DNA from 2 places in the Metabacillus flavus genome. Region 1 is predicted to be linked to the other one. Evidence: predicted binding sites of a transcription regulator. Region 1 holds the regulator's gene; the other holds the start of a gene.
What was found. Region 1 encodes LexA, which represses DNA repair genes until DNA is damaged. Its sites were predicted from a motif close to CGAACATATGTTCG; they were not measured.

Region 1 (8,239 bases):
AATAATTCCAATTATTTAAAAGTATTTTACTAATGCTTTAATTTTCTGTAAAATTAGATAAGATGTTTATACTGTTGAGCAAGGTAAGAGGTGCAGGGGTTTATACTTGTTCAAAACCGACTTAATATATAGGTATAATCGAAATATCATGAAATGATGAGGTGGGTTCATTGCAAATTCAAGTAACAAACAGCCCTTTTAACCAAGAACAGGCAGATCTCCTGAACCAGCTGCTGCCTACATTAACAGAATCACAAAAAATTTGGATCTCGGGCTATCTCGCCGCACCCGGTTCTAATTCTTCAGCAAGTACATATGAGGGGGCGGTACCTCAAGGCACATCGCAAAAAACCGTTCAGACTATCTCGAAAAAAGTGACCATCCTTTATGGATCCCAGACAGGGAATGCCCAGGGACTGGCTCAAGCGGGGGGCAAGACCCTGGAGGAGAAGGGTTTTGAAGTAACTGTATCTTCGATGAATGATTTTAAACCAAATCAATTGAAAAAAATTCAAAATCTCCTGATTGTAGTCAGTACACATGGCGAAGGCGATCCGCCGGATAACGCTCTCTCCTTCCATGAATTCCTTCATAGCAAACGTGCGCCAAAGCTTGAGGATTTGCATTTTTCCGTTTTATCGCTGGGTGACAGTTCTTACGAATTCTTTTGTCAGACAGGGAAAGAATTTGACAGTAAGCTTGAAGAGCTCGGAGGCAAAAGACTGCATCCCAGAATGGACTGCGATCTGGATTATGATGAGCCTGCTGCAGAATGGCTGGAAGGAGTCCTGGAAGGCCTGAGCAGCTTGCAGGGCAGCTTTATGTCAGTCCCTGACCCATCAGGTGCTCCTAAGGCTGAAGGAACTGATTATTCAAGGACTAATCCATTTCAAGCCGAAATTCTAGAGAGTGTGAACTTAAACGGACGCGGATCCAATAAAGAAACGACCCATATTGAATTATCCCTCGAGGGCTCAGGGCTTTCCTTTGAACCAGGAGACAGCCTTGGAATATACCCCAGCAATGACCCTGCCCTAGTGGATCTGGTCATAGGTGAAATGAGCTGGGACCCGGATGAAATCGTTACGGTTAACAAACAGGGGGATGTGCGATCACTTAAAGAAGCACTCACCTCCTTTTTTGAAATAACTGTTATAACAAAGCCGCTTCTTGAGCAGGCTGCAAAAATTTCGGAAAATCAGAAGTTAAAAGAGCTCCTTTCACCTGGCCATGAAGGGGAATTAAAAGAGTACCTTTCAGGACGCGATTTGCTGGATATACTTCGCGATTTCGGGCCATGGGGAGTTCCTGCACAGGAAATTCTCTCCATACTCCGGAAGATTCCAGGGAGGCTGTATTCCATTGCCAGCAGCTTGGCTGCCAATCCGGATGAGGTGCATTTAACCATTGGCGCTGTGCGCTATGAGTCTCATGGACGCGCCCGTAGCGGTGTATGCTCAATCCTTTGTGCAGAAAGGCTTCAGCCGGGAGACCGAATTCCTGTCTATGTACAGTCGAATCAAAACTTCAAGCTGCCCGGCAATCCCGAAACACCGATTATTATGGTAGGTCCCGGTACAGGAATTGCCCCTTTCCGATCCTTCATGCAGGAGCGGGAAGAGACGGGAGCAGAGGGGAAATCATGGCTGTTCTTTGGAGATCAGCATTTTGTAACGGATTTCCTCTATCAGACAGAGTGGCAAAAGTGGATTAAAGATGGCATTCTAACCAAAATGGATGTTGCATTTTCAAGAGATACAGAGGAAAAAGTGTATGTTCAGCACCGGATGCTTGATCAAAGCAAAGAACTGTTCGCTTGGCTTCAGGAAGGTGCCGTCATTTATGTTTGCGGTGATGAAAAGAACATGGCGCATGATGTCCACAATACTCTACTGGACATCATTGAAAAAGAAGGCGGTTTAAGCCGTGAAAAAGCAGAAGAGTATTTGTCTCAAATGCAGCAGGATAAAAGATATCAGCGGGATGTTTATTAATTTGGCTATGTTAAACCACTATGTTGATTTTTAAACAACTGTTGATAGGAGTGGAAGGCGTGAGACTCCTGCGTGAGCAGCGAGCGGGACAGGGTGAGACCCCGCAGACGCTCAGCGCCCGCCCAAGGATAAGCGAACGACTGCTAGCTGCAATCAACAGCCAAGTTTAACAAAGCTATGAATTTAAAGATGAAAGGAGCACATTCAGCATGGCGAATCGAACTTTAAAAGCACCGGAAGGAACTCCGAGCGATGTGGAACGCATTAAGGAAGAGAGCAATTATTTGCGCGGAACACTTGCAGAATCAATGCTGGAACCAATAAGTGCAGGGATATCGGATGATGATAACCGTTTAATGAAATTTCATGGCAGCTACCTGCAGGATGACAGGGATCTGCGCAATGAACGTCAAAAGCAAAAATTGGAGCCGGCATACCAGTTCATGCTCCGTGTCCGTTTACCGGGCGGAATCGCTACTCCTTCTCAGTGGCTCGTCATGGACGATCTGGCTCAAAGGAACGGCAATGGCACTTTGAAGCTGACCACACGCATGACCTTTCAAATGCATGGTGTACTGAAATGGAACATGAAAAAAACGATTCAGGATATCCATGCCTCTCTAATGGACACCATCGCCGCTTGCGGTGATGTAAACAGGAATGTCATGTGCAATCCGAATCCGGAGCAATCTGAGATTCACTCAGAAGTTTACGAATGGTCCAAAAGATTGAGTGAGCATCTGCTTCCCCGGACGAAAGCGTATCATGAGCTTTGGCTTGATGAAGAAAAGATAGCAGGCACGGCGGAGGCGGAAGAAACTGAGCCAATGTACGGTCCTCTATATCTGCCCCGCAAATTTAAAATCGGGATTGCAGTTCCTCCATCCAATGATATTGATGTTTATTCTCAGGATCTAGGGCTAATCGCAATAGTGGAAGATGAGAAGCTTCTTGGCTTTAATGTTCTGATAGGCGGAGGAATGGGAATGTCCCATGGTGATAAAGAAACCTATCCTCAGCTTGGAAAATCGATTGGCTTCTGCCGACCTGATCAAATTTTGGACCTTGCTGAAAAAATTATCACAATCCAGCGGGATTACGGAAATCGTTCAGAACGGAAAAATGCCCGTTTTAAGTACACAGTAGACCGTCTTGGCCTTGAGACGGTGAAAGAAGAATTAGAGAACAGATTGGGCTGGACCCTTGAAGAAGCAAAGCCTTACCATTTTGATCACAATGGCGACCGTTATGGGTGGGTAAAAGGAGTTAAAGGCAAATGGCATTATACGCTGTTTGTAGAAGGCGGACGTGTAGCAGACTTTGAAGACTATAAGCTTATGACGGGACTTCGTGAAATTGCGAAGGTGCATGCTGGAGATTTCAGGCTGACCGCAAACCAAAACGTGATCATTGCAAATGTGCCGCAAGCGATGAAAAAGCATATCGACCAATTAATAACCGAATACAGCTTAACGGACGGCAAGCATTATTCTGCACTCAGGCGCAGTTCGATGGCGTGTGTGGCGCTTCCTACATGCGGCCTTGCGATGGCCGAAGCTGAGCGCTATCTGCCGGTTTTAATAGGCAAAATCGAGCAAATTGTTGACGAAAACGGTTTACGCAATGAGGAAATCACCATCCGCATGACTGGATGCCCGAACGGCTGTGCCCGGCATGCCCTCGGTGAGATTGGCTTTATCGGCAAAGCTCCCGGCAAATACAATATGTATCTTGGAGCAGCCTTCGATGGCAGCCGGTTAAGCAAAATGTATAAAGAAAACATCGGTGAAGAAGAAATTTTGAATGTTCTTGGTGACCTCTTGCCCCGTTATGCCAAAGAACGTGAAGAAGGCGAACACTTCGGGGACTTCGTGGTCCGAGCAGGAATTATTGCTGCAACAACAGACGGAACAAACTTTCACAATTAAAAAGAAACAGAAAAACGATGACCGAGGGATCGGAGTCATCGTTTTTTTCGGTTAAAAAAGTTTCTGCCGAGACTGAAAATCGCTCCTGCACCCAATCCAATTCCCATTAGGATTCCGCTGATGGCAACTCCAAACGCTATATACTCAAAAACCGAGTATTGAGTCATGATCCTCCAATCGATTTTCCCTTTCCAGTCCTCTATAACAAGATTCATTCCGTAGATTCCGGAAATAACCGTATACGTCGTTAAAATAAACAGTAAATAATTATTTCGTTTTGCTGAAATTTTTTCCTGATTTCTGAACAAGCTGTCAAGTGTTTTTTTCACTTCGTCATACAAAGTCGAAATATGAAACACTTTATTCATTAAGAAAGCCAATTCCTGCCCCTCAGTGCGGCTGCTGATTTCCTTAAAATGATATTTGCCGGAAAACTCGGTAATGGTTTGAATTAGCTGTTCAATCTCATTCGTTTTATTCCGTCTGTACAGCAGCGAGTATTGATATGAAAGTTTAAGCAGAACCATTTTGTAAAAAAAGTGAAGGAGCAGGTTGTAATAATGCTGCCCAAACATCTCGGACTTGATTATTGGTACGTGCTCTCCCCGCTGGCTAAGGCAAGTAAAAGCATGATCGCTGATTACATAGTTCGTCTGCGGTGCCCACCTGCTGTATGTGTGGTTTTTTGCATAATTGTCAATGTACTCAGGGTTTCTTGCGGAAATAAACGGATTTCCTTGTGAGTCATATCCATTTACCTGCCCCGACCGGAAGAGATGTTCATTTGTCACGTGATCCTCACGCGTGACCAGCGTACTGACAACATACATTCTTTCATCCACGAAATAGGGAAGACTTCCGAAATAAGAGGACTTGTTCGCCCCTGTTTCGATAAAAGGAACAATGCCAGGTGCAATTTCTTTAAATATGTAATCCTGAATGCTGTCAAAGGATGAATTTTCAGTAATGACCCTAAGATTCTTCTTTTCAACAAGCTTTGGATCCAGAACGCGGAACTGATTTTGAAAGTCCATCACTTCAGAAAGCTTCAAGGGAGACTGAGTAAACCGGGTCCGAATCGAGATTATCCCTATTTCAAAGGGACAGATAAAAATATCAGCAGAAAGGATTTCAGCTCCATATGAACGCTGATCCTCACCAAATAATAACCTGATAGGTGATTGAACAGACTTTGAAAACCGGCTAAGCGATTCTTTTGCCGGCTCATGAACAAATAACAGGTTTTCGATAAACGGCAAAAAGTATTGGTCCATATTATCGTGGGAAACGGATTGCCCGGGACCATAATATGCATTCTCTGTTTCTTTTGCATCAAGCTTGAAGAACCGGTAACCGGTATCCTCCAGCTGCTGCTGGATCTTCATCAACTTGGTATATTTTAAAGAGAAGGGAAATATAAATTGACTGCTGGCTTCATCTAATAGAAGTTCCTTTTGATTGTCGGACATAAGTGGTTCCTCCAGATGCTGATTGTATAGCACATTATCCAGCCCTTATTCTATCATTTTATGTATGTATAAAAAAAGCTTGTCCAGTTGAACAAGCTCTTCAATGCACTGTACGGTATACTCCAATCACTTTGCCCAGTATTGATACGTTCCTTAAAATAATGGGTTCCATTGAAGAGTTTTCCGGCTGCAGCCTAATATAATCTTTTTCTTTAAAAAAGCGTTTCACAGTTGCTTCATCATCCTCTGTCATAGCAACGACGATATCACCGTTGTTAGCGGATTGCTGCTGTCTCACAACAACAAGGTCTCCGTCTAATATTCCCGCTTCAATCATACTGTTCCCGACAATCTCAAGCATAAATACCTGGTCATCAGGTGAGGCGAGCCGTTCAGGGAGCGGAAAGTATTCCTCAATATTTTCTACAGCAGTGATCGGCAGCCCTGCCGTAACCTTCCCGATGATCGGAACGTTAATCACTTCGTTTCTCGGAATTTCCATTCCCTGGTCTTCATTCAAAATCTCGATAGCCCTTGGTTTTGTAGGATCTCGGCGTATAAGCCCTTTGTTTTCAAGTCTCGCTAGATGCCCATGTACAGTAGAGCTGGATGCCAGACCGACAGCAAGACCAATTTCACGGACGGACGGAGGATACCCTTTGCTTTTGACTTCCTGTTTAATGAATTCAAGAATGTCCTGTTGCCTTTTTGATAGTTTGCTCATCCTTAGCACCTCAGAGTAAGTAATTTATAGTGATTATAGCATCATTTACCTAAAAATACAAACATAAGTTCGAAAAGCGCTTGACCCAAAACGTTTGTTCGTATTATAATAAAAACATCGAAAAGCGAACAAACATTCTGGAGGGGTTATCATGTCAAAAAGCACATTTGCACTCATAGCATCATTTTTCGTTCTAGTAGGGGGTATTTTATTTGCAGCAGCCGGTACGGGAAGCGGCAAAACACTGGATGAATATGCTAAAATAGAAATCCGCGAAGGAGATACATTATGGGATTTGGCAGAAACATTGAAGGACAAGCACGGGATGTCTCAGACTGAGTTTGTGGAGTGGGTGGATAAGGAAAACAATTTATCTACCATTGTCATTAAACCGGGCGACACCGTTTTTATTCCAGTAAAAAAGAATGAACTTTACCAGCATGAAACCCACATTATTGCTTCAGAAGAGTAGGTGTTTACTTGAAGGCGGTTATTTATTGCAGAGTCAGTACAGCTAAAGAAGAACAGGAAACTTCTCTTCATAGACAGGAAGAAGAACTGACTTCGCTAGCGGTTCAAAACGGAATGGAACCCGTCCGGATCATCATGGAGAAGGCAAGCGGCTATGAAATTGAGAGGGAAGGAATTCTTGAGCTTCTCGACACGATAAAAAAGGAAGATGTAAAAGCAATTCTGATCCAGGATGAAACCAGACTTGGAAGAGGAAGCGCCAGAATGGCCATTCTCCACTGTATTTACAAAGAGCAGGCGAGAGTGTTCACAATTGCACAGCAGGGCGAACTGCAGCTGTCAGAAGCGGATACAATGGTTCTCGAAATTGTCAGCATTGTCGAAGAATATCAGAGGAAGATCCATAATATGAAAATTAGGCGCGGAATGAAGCGTGCGGTTGAAAAGGGATATCAGCCGCAGCATAACTTAACCGATCTTGTTTCTGGCGGGAGAAAAGATAAAATTGAAGTTCCAATCGAGGAAATCGTTCGTTTAAGGAACAGTAAACTCACGTTCGCAGATATAGCAGCCACGCTGAGAGGCTTCGGCTATTCAGTATCAAAAGCGACGGTACATAGAAGGTACCAGGAATACATGGAAGAGAAAAAGGCCGCTGAACAGACCTTATAATCTGTTTAGTTGCCTTTTTTTGCTCTTTTTTGTACCATTGCACTATCCATAACTATGTTTAAGTTTCGTGCGAGTGAAACCCACCGTAAAAAACATGTTCTTTGAACAGATTTAAAGCGCTAAGCTCTGGAAAAGCTCACGTGCCAGTCCGATGGAAAGTGAGCATCCTGTAGCGGAAAACAGCCATCCCAATACCATTTCATATCAGCAAAATGTAAGGTAACAGTCTTCGAGAACGAAACATACAGGAGAAAAACAGGCTTAAAAAGGAGAATGAATATGCTTTCTAAAGATAAAATTGATCGAATTAATGTTCTGTCAAAAAAGTCCAAGGCTGAAGGGTTAACGGAACAGGAACAGCAGGAGCAAAAAGCTTTACGTGAAGAGTACCTGAAAACCTTTAGAAGTTCAATGAAGAACACATTGAAAAATGTGACCGTGGTCGATCCGGAAGGAAATGACGTAACCCCTCAAAAATTGAAAAACGAAAAGAATAAAGGACTTCATTAAAAGTTCTATAGCAGGCCTGTTTAATTTAAACAGGCCTATTGGTTGTACTATTTGAGCTGTACGGATATGATAAGAGGGTAAATTGTTCAAACGAAAGGATGGTCTATAATGACATTATCTACTATTGATTCATTGTCCATTGCTACAATCCGGACTCTATCTATTGATGCAATTGAAAAAGCAAACTCCGGTCACCCGGGAATGCCTATGGGATCTGCCCCGATGGCTTACAAGTTGTGGACAGATTATATGAAACAAAATCCAGAGAATCCAAGCTGGTTCAACCGTGACCGTTTTGTTCTTTCTGCTGGACATGGCTCTATGCTTCTTTACAGCATGCTTCACCTTTCAGGCTATGATGTTTCTATGGAAGATTTAAAATCTTTCCGCCAATGGGGAAGCAAAACTCCTGGACATCCTGAATATGGACATACAGCTGGCGTAGATGCAACGACTGGACCGCTTGGCCAG
Region 2 (8,239 bases), 820 kb from region 1:
TTAGATTTTTAAATCTGTATTATAACAATTTGGAGAGGTGATTTCGTGGCAACCCAAACAGCAGGTATTCGAGTCATTGGAGAATGGGAAGATGCGTACAAGGATTTGCTCACACCTGAAGCTCTTGCATTTATAGGGCAGCTTGAGGAAAAATTCGGGCCCAGGCGCAGAGAACTGCTTCAAAAAAGACAGGAACGTCAGACTCAGCTTCAAGCAGGAAAACCATTCGATTTTTTGAAGGAAACCGAAGATATTCGAAACGGACAGTGGACCATTGCTCCGCTGCCGGCCGATCTCCTGGACAGACGGGTTGAAATAACAGGCCCTGTCGACCGAAAAATGATCATTAATGCCCTAAACTCAGGTGCGAAAGTCTTTATGGCGGATTTTGAAGATGCAACTGCGCCTGTCTGGAGCAACCTAATGGATGGTCAGGTGAACTTAAGGGATGCCATAAGAAGAACAATCCGTCTTGAACAGGCGGACGGAAAAGTTTACAAACTAAACCCGAAGCCTGCTGTCCTGAAGGTCCGTCCAAGGGGCTGGCATTTGGAGGAAAAGCATGTCCTGCTTCATGACGAGAGGATTTCGGCAAGTCTGTTCGATTTCGGATTGTATTTCTTTCATAATGCACGGACACTCATTGAAAATGGAAGCGGTCCTTATTTTTACCTTCCAAAGCTTGAAAGCCGCCTTGAAGCAAGGCTTTGGAACGATGTGTTTATTTTTGCACAGAAAGAGCTTGGAATTCCGAACGGTACAATTAAGGCAACGGTGCTGATAGAAACGATACCGGCAGCGTTTGAAATGGATGAAATTCTCTATGAACTGAAGGAGCATTCAGCGGGACTTAACTGCGGGAGATGGGATTATATCTTCAGTTATTTAAAAAAACACCGCAGCCAATCGAATGTGATTTTGCCAGACCGGGTTCAGGTGACCATGACATCTCCATTCATGAGAGCGTATTCACTGCTCGCCATTAAAACGTGTCACAAACGAAATGCTCCGGCAATCGGGGGAATGGCTGCACAAATTCCCATCAAGGACAATCCGGAGGCAAACGAAGCAGCGATGAATAAGGTCAAAGCTGACAAACTCCGCGAAGCAAGCGACGGGCATGATGGCACATGGGTTGCCCATCCGGCACTCGTTACTGTTGCAATGGATGTGTTCAATGAATACATGCCTGGAAAAAATCAGATTGAAAAGCAGCTTGACGAAATGGAAGTAACGGCAGCTGATTTGCTTGAAGTGCCCGACGGTACGATAACAGAAGCAGGTCTCAGGATGAATATTGACGTTGGCATCCGCTATCTGGCTTCCTGGCTTTCCGGCAGAGGAGCCGCCCCGATTCATCATTTGATGGAGGATGCGGCCACAGCTGAAATTTCCAGAGCCCAGGTTTGGCAGTGGATCCGGCATGATAAAGGGATTCTGGATGATGGAAGACCGGTAACGATGGAGCTTTATGACCAGCTTAAGCGTGAAGAAACGGCGAAAATTGCGGAAGAACTCGGGGATAAGTTCTATGCGCAAATGAAGTTTCCTGAAGCCGCTGACGTATTTGACGAATTAGTAAAGAACGATGAATTTACCGATTTTCTGACATTGCCAATCTACGAAAAAATCTAACGAAAACAAAGGGGATGGATTTACATGGAGAGAAATGAACGGATCAATAAGCTGAACGAACAATGGGAAATGGACAGCCGCTGGAAGGGCGTTACCCGCACATATACAGCAGAGGAAGTAATCAGGCTCCGCGGCTCACTGGATGTGGAGCATACATTGGCGAGACGCGGATCTGAAAAGCTATGGGACTTGCTTCATAAGGAAGACTATGTTCATGCGCTTGGAGCCCTGACAGGAAATCAGGCAGTGCAGCAGGTGAAAGCGGGTTTGAAGGCGATCTACCTGAGCGGATGGCAGGTGGCAGCCGACGCCAATCTTTCCGGCCATATGTATCCGGATCAAAGTCTGTATCCGGCCAACAGCGTGCCAAGCGTTGTGAAGCGAATCAATCAGGCGCTGCAGCGCGCAGATCAGATTCAGTACTTGGAGGAAGATGGAGAGATTGACTGGTTCGCACCGATTGTGGCTGATGCGGAAGCAGGCTTCGGCGGGCAGCTGAATGTGTTTGAGCTTATGAAAGGCATGATTGAAGCGGGAGCGGCAGCTGTTCACTTTGAAGACCAGCTTTCCTCTGAAAAAAAATGCGGCCACTTGGGTGGGAAGGTTTTGCTTCCAACCCAGACAGCCGTTAAGAATCTTATTTCCGCTAGACTCGCAGCTGATGTGATGGGTGTACCAACCTTGATCATTGCGCGTACGGATGCGGACGCGGCTGACTTGATTACAAGCGATGTGGATCCTGCTGATCACCCGTTCATCACAGGTGAACGCACGCCGGAAGGATTTTTCCGCACAAAATCAGGCATTGAGCAAGCAATCGCACGAGGACTTTCCTATGCGCCTTATGCCGACCTGATCTGGTGCGAAACAAGTGAACCAAACCTTGAACAGGCTCAAAAGTTTGCGGACGCCATTCACGAAAAATTCCCGGGCAAGCTGCTTGCCTATAACTGTTCCCCATCCTTTAACTGGAAGAAAAAACTGGACGAAGCCACAATCGCAAGCTTTCAAAAAGAACTTGCTAAGATGGGCTACAAATTCCAATTCGTTACACTTGCCGGCTTCCACGCCCTGAACCATGGCATGTTCGAGCTTGCGCGTAAATACAGAGACCACGGCATGGCCGCTTACTCCGAGCTGCAGCAGGCTGAATTCGGCAGCGAGCAGTACGGCTACACTGCAACCCGCCATCAGCGCGAGGTTGGCACCGGCTATTTTGATGAAGTATCGCAAACGGTAAGCGGAGGAACCTCCTCTACCACAGCTCTGAAAGGATCAACAGAAGCAGAGCAGTTTACGTCGGAAACGACGACAGTATGACGACAGTATAAGGAAGGAAAGCGGGCTGAGGCCCGCTTTTTTGTGTGTTTTGGAAGTACTTAGCGGGACGGGGAGATGCAAGTCGATTGCAGGCCGTACTTTGCCGCTTATGGGCAGGTTCGTGTCGATAACGGGCAGGTTCGTGTCGATAACGGGCAGGTTCGTGTCGATAACGGGCAGGTTCGTGTCGATAACGGGCAGGTTCGTGTCGATAGCGGCCAGGTTCGTGTCGATAGCGGGCAGGTTCGTGTCGATAGCGGGCAAAACGGCCATGATCACCCAATAAAAAAGCCAATCCAAAAGGATTGGCTTCGTTATTGTAGACACTGAATCACGTTGGCGTATTGCTTGGATAAATCCATAAATAATGGCTTGTTTCTTTGGTCAAGAGCATCATTGATTTGAGTTTCGAGGAGCGCCAGTTTTCGTTTCAGTCCTGCTTCGTCCAGAATCATTTGAATGTAGATATCCAGCATTGTCGCGGCTTCTGCTTCGTTCTTCATTGTGTGACGGGACTTCATAAGCTCTGCATACGATTTTTTATTTTTCATAGGATCACCCCTGATGCCTTTTTCTTATTATATGGACTGAGTGGAAGAAAATCAACTAAATATTTATAATTTTTAGACAATTAATACTGCGGGTTATATTTGCAGTAGATAAGCATTAAAAACACAATTCGAAATGAGTTTTTGTTAAAATATTACACTTATGTGGGTTTTGTGTAAATTTGTGGATCCGTGTGATGGTTGCGTGTTAAATTTTTCTTGGTTAAATATACCTAACAAATTTGAGGTGAATCAATCATGGAAAAAATCAGTCAATATGAGGCAAATCGGTTAACGATGGCAATTTTAAGCAGTGAAGCGTGCGGGACTCTATCCTCCTTTGTAATGGAGGTAGAAAAGGAATACGAGGTTTCCATGAAGCCTCTGGACATCGTTGATCGAAGCTGCCGTTATTTCGGTTCAAGCTATCAGGGGAGAAAGACTGGCACGAAGGACACGATCGGCATCACCCATAAGCCTCCGATTGTTGTAGACGCAGGAAACTCCATCTATCTTTTCCCGACAGCCGCATCTTCCAGACCGCATTGCTCATGGATTTCGCACCAGCACATTGAAGATTTTTCACCTGCCGGGGAAGCGGAAACGCTGGTGACGTTCTCGAACAGGAAATCGCTTACCCTCCCAGTATCCATCCATTCTTTTGAAAATCAGCTTTACCGGACTGCCCAGCTTCGCGCGGTGATTACATCCAGGGTGGAAAATGAAAAGCGGATATTCACCCAGCTTTTATACAGCAGAAGTCCAGGTGAAACGTTTCATACTTAAACCTTAACCAAATATTCCTGCAGCAGCTCGCACACTTTATTGCGGATGCGCGGATTAAAATAGTTGTGCTGTTCCTCATACCCCTGGTAGAGGAAGGAATACATCGTAAACGCTTCGTCATGCTTAATTTTGCTGACTTTGATTTTCTGGCGGTGAAGCTCCCGTTTGACCTGCTGGAGATCTTTTTGGGCAAGCTTGAGTGATTCTTCAATCAGGTGGAGGTACGGCTGCTTCAGTTTAAATGGACTTTTTTCAACGACGGAGAGATCGCGGTTCAAGATCGAGATGGTCATGGGCAGGTAGATGGCCTGGTCGATCATATCTCTCACTTCTTCAGGTATTCTTGTCATATTCATTGGCCTCGCTTTATCCTCTGTTTTTTCCTCTTTGACAGGCGGACATGTCACCTGATGCAGATTTTCTGGACAGAGAAGTTCTATCTTCTATTATAGAACGTTTGTTCGTAATTTATTCTATTCCGATTCGAAAAAAAATTCAAGAGGGATTTCTTTTCCAGCACCTGCTTATTTAAGTTTTCCCCGAAAAACGGTAAAATAGGAGGATACATAAATCTTAAGGAGCTTGGAATGGACCTGCATACGCTGTTTGATTCGTTTACTTTAGAAAAAATGATGAAAATCTTTGAACAGTACCGCTCATTCGGGCCCCTCCTTGGAATTGGCCTGCCGATGCTGGAAGCATTTTTGCCCTTCCTTCCGCTTGTCGTTTTTATTGTGGCAAATGTGAATTCATTCGGATTTGGACTTGGCTTTCTGTTATCGTGGCTTGGGGCTTCGGCGGGTGCTTTTATTGTTTTCCTGCTGGTCAGGAAATTTGGACAGGAGCGCTTTTTCCATTTTTTAAGCCGGCATAAAGGAATCAGCCGGATGGTCAGCTGGGTAGAAGAAAAAGGATTTGGGCCGCTGTTCATTTTGCTGTGCTTTCCGTTTACTCCCTCTGCCGCGGTGAATGTGGTCGCCGGATTATCGAGAATCAGCATCTGGAATTTTATGCTCGCTGTTTTTACCGGGAAGCTGGTCATGATTTTCATCGTGAGCTACGTGGGGCAGGATCTGCACGCGCTGATCACAGATCCGATGAAATCTATAACGGCCGGCGCTGTTCTCCTGGTTATGTGGATCATTGGCAAGATTCTTGAGAAAAGACTGAACGCAAAAATGGGTCGGAAATTGGACAAGCGGTAAGCTCGGATGATTATAAGTCCGGGCTTTTTATATCCCGGTGCTGTCCAATAATAAGCTGCAGATAATTGAACAGATAAGACGCTATTACACTGCATACAGTGCATTTGTCCATTTATTTGGAAGATGAAAACGAACGTGTATTCGTATATAATGAATACAACTATTGAAAAGGGGGCTTTTTTATGACGATCCGGTTTATGGCGGGACGCTCCGGCAGCGGCAAAACCACGATGATTCTAAATGAAATTAGAGAGAAGCTGAAAGAGCAGCCTGACGGTCCGCCGATCCTTTTCCTTGTACCTGATCAGATGACATTTGCCATGGAGTATGAGCTTGCCCGGACTCCTGGTTTGAGCGGCATGATCCGGGCTCAGGTATTCAGTTTTTCACGGCTCAGTTTAAGAATTCTTCAGGAAACGTCAGGCGCGGCCAGACAGCCGATTACTTCAACTGGTGTCCAGATGATGCTGAGGAAAATAATTGAAGATGAGAAACAAAACTTTAAGGTTTATGGAAAAGCCGGTGACAAGATCGGATTCATTCAGCATGCAGAAGCGATGATTACGGAATTCAAGCGATACAATTTAAATCCGGCTGATTTGCTTGAGCAGATTGAAGCGGTACGAAAACAGATGAACGAAAAGGAAAGGGTTCTTTCAGGGAAGCTTGAGGACCTGCATGCCATTTATGAACGGCTTGAAGAAGCGCTTGCCGGCCGGTATGTGGACGCAGAAGATACGCTAAGAATGCTCTCGGAACGAATTCCAGAATCCTCATATCTTGAAAAAGCAGAGGTCTACATAGACGGTTTCCACCATTTCGCTCCAATGGAACTGGAGGCAGTGAAAAGCCTCCTTGGAAAAGCGGCACGGGTAACGGTCACTATAACGGCAGATAAACTGTTTGACAGGCATTTGCCGCATGAACTGCATTTATTCCGGATGACAGGCATGACCTACACACAATTTAAGAAAATGGCCGAAGAGCTTCACATTGAAACCGAGGAGCCGGTCCTGCTGAATGAGCTTCCGAGATTCACCGGCTCGCCTTCCCTTCAGCACTTGGAGCAAAATTACGATTCAAGGCCATCGCAGCCATTTAAAGGGCTGACGGATATCTCTATCTGCCAGGCGGCAAGCCACCGTGCGGAAATAGAAGGAATTGCGCGCCGGATTCAGGAGCACGTCAGGAAAAGGGGAGCACGTTTCAGGGATACGGCGATTTTGCTGCGCAATCCATCCAGCTACCATGATTTGATTGAACAGGTATTTACGGATTATGAGATTCCTTTTTTCATAGATCAGAAGCGTTCGATGCTCCATCACCCTCTCGTAGAATTGATTCGATCTTCTCTGGAGGCTGTTACAGGAAGCTTTCGATACGAAGCCATGTTCCGGACGATTAAAACGGATTTGCTGTTTCCGGCGGGAGCTGATAAACCTTCCTTAAGAGAAGAAATGGATCTTCTGGAAAACTACGTGCTTGCGCATGGAATAAGCGGGTCAAGATGGACATCCGAAAAAAGGTGGATTTACAGAAGGTTCCGCTCCTTGGAGGGCGGAAACGCAGTAACGGATGAAGAACTGAACAAGGAAGAACAAATCAACCGGCTAAAGGAGCTTGCAGCGAAACCGGTGAAAGATCTGGCTGCGGGCCTTAAAAAAGCGAAAACAGGAATACAAAAGGCCGGGGCATTGTATCTGTTCCTTGAAAATCTTGAGATTCCTGCGAAGCTCGAGGAACTTAAACAGGAGGCGGAATCAGCCGGCCGTCTTATCGAGGGCCGTGAGCATTCCCAAGTCTGGGATGCTGTTATAGGCCTGCTGGATGAATTTGCGGAAATGATCGGGAATCACCCCGTCTCTTCCGAGCAATTTACGGAGATGATTGATACCGGCCTGGAGAGTCTGAAGTTCTCCCTTGTACCGCCGGCGATTGATCAGGTACTGATCGGAGATATGGAACGTTCCCGTTTTTATGGTCTGAAGCATACATACGTGGCCGGAGCAAATGATGGAGTTATTCCGGCAAGACCGATGGAGGATGGCATCCTTTCTGATGAAGACCGCGAGCTGCTTGAACAGAACGGGGTCCAAATGGCGCCGTCTGCAAGACAGCAGCTTCTGGATGAGAATTTCGTGATTTATATGGCGCTCGCGAGCGGTTCGGAGCACTTGTCTGTTTCTTATCCATCAGCCGATCCGGAAGGGAAGTCCCTGCTGCCGTCTATTTTAATCAGCCGTCTTGAGGAACTCTTTCCGGATGCGGTTAAAGAGTGGTTCGTGAATGAACCGGAGTCACTGGAGGAGCATGAACAAATTTCCTTTATGCCGAATAAATCTGTTGCACTTACGTACTTAAGCTCCCAGCTGCAGACGTGGAAAAAGCAATACCCGGTGCATGACAGCTGGTGGGATGCTTACAATTATTTGATTGAGCATGATCAGAGCGGCAATGTGGAAATGGTGATCGGGAGTCTGTTTTATAAGAATCAGGCAAAACCTCTTAAGCAGGCTGTCACAAAAGAGCTTTATGGCCAGCATATCTTAGGTAGCGTATCCAGGATGGAGCAATTCAGAAGCTGTCCGTTCTCCCATTTTGCGAGCCACGGACTGAAGCTTAGAGAACGCGAGCAGTTCCGTCTTGAAGCTCCGGATGTGGGCCAGCTGTTCCACTCGGCGCTCAAAATGATCTCTGACAGGCTCGTGGAAATGAACGTATCCTGGCGGGATGTAACGAAGGATC

Region 2: a site for LexA is predicted at 5,625-5,638, ahead of addB (helicase-exonuclease AddAB subunit AddB). Genes of this name have one in related genera too.

What each region holds. Positions count from the first base shown of each region.
Region 1 is NZ_JAGVRK010000001.1:1,950,292-1,958,530, forward strand. It holds gene J9317_RS09980 (assimilatory sulfite reductase (NADPH) flavoprotein subunit) at 171-1,994, shown strand; gene cysI (assimilatory sulfite reductase (NADPH) hemoprotein subunit) at 2,204-3,922, shown strand; gene J9317_RS09990 (magnesium transporter CorA family protein) at 3,958-5,391, opposite strand; gene lexA (transcriptional repressor LexA) at 5,492-6,115, opposite strand; gene yneA (cell division suppressor protein YneA) at 6,267-6,587, shown strand; gene J9317_RS10005 (YneB family resolvase-like protein) at 6,596-7,258, shown strand; gene J9317_RS10010 (DUF896 domain-containing protein) at 7,538-7,768, shown strand; gene tkt (transketolase) at 7,877-8,239, shown strand, end outside.
Region 2 is NZ_JAGVRK010000001.1:1,129,694-1,137,932, forward strand. It holds gene aceB (malate synthase A) at 46-1,635, shown strand; gene aceA (isocitrate lyase) at 1,660-2,955, shown strand; gene J9317_RS05905 (IDEAL domain-containing protein) at 3,270-3,506, opposite strand; gene J9317_RS05910 (competence protein ComK) at 3,762-4,289, shown strand; gene J9317_RS05915 (YhjD family protein) at 4,286-4,639, opposite strand; gene J9317_RS05920 (TVP38/TMEM64 family protein) at 4,877-5,494, shown strand; gene addB (helicase-exonuclease AddAB subunit AddB) at 5,677-8,239, shown strand, end outside.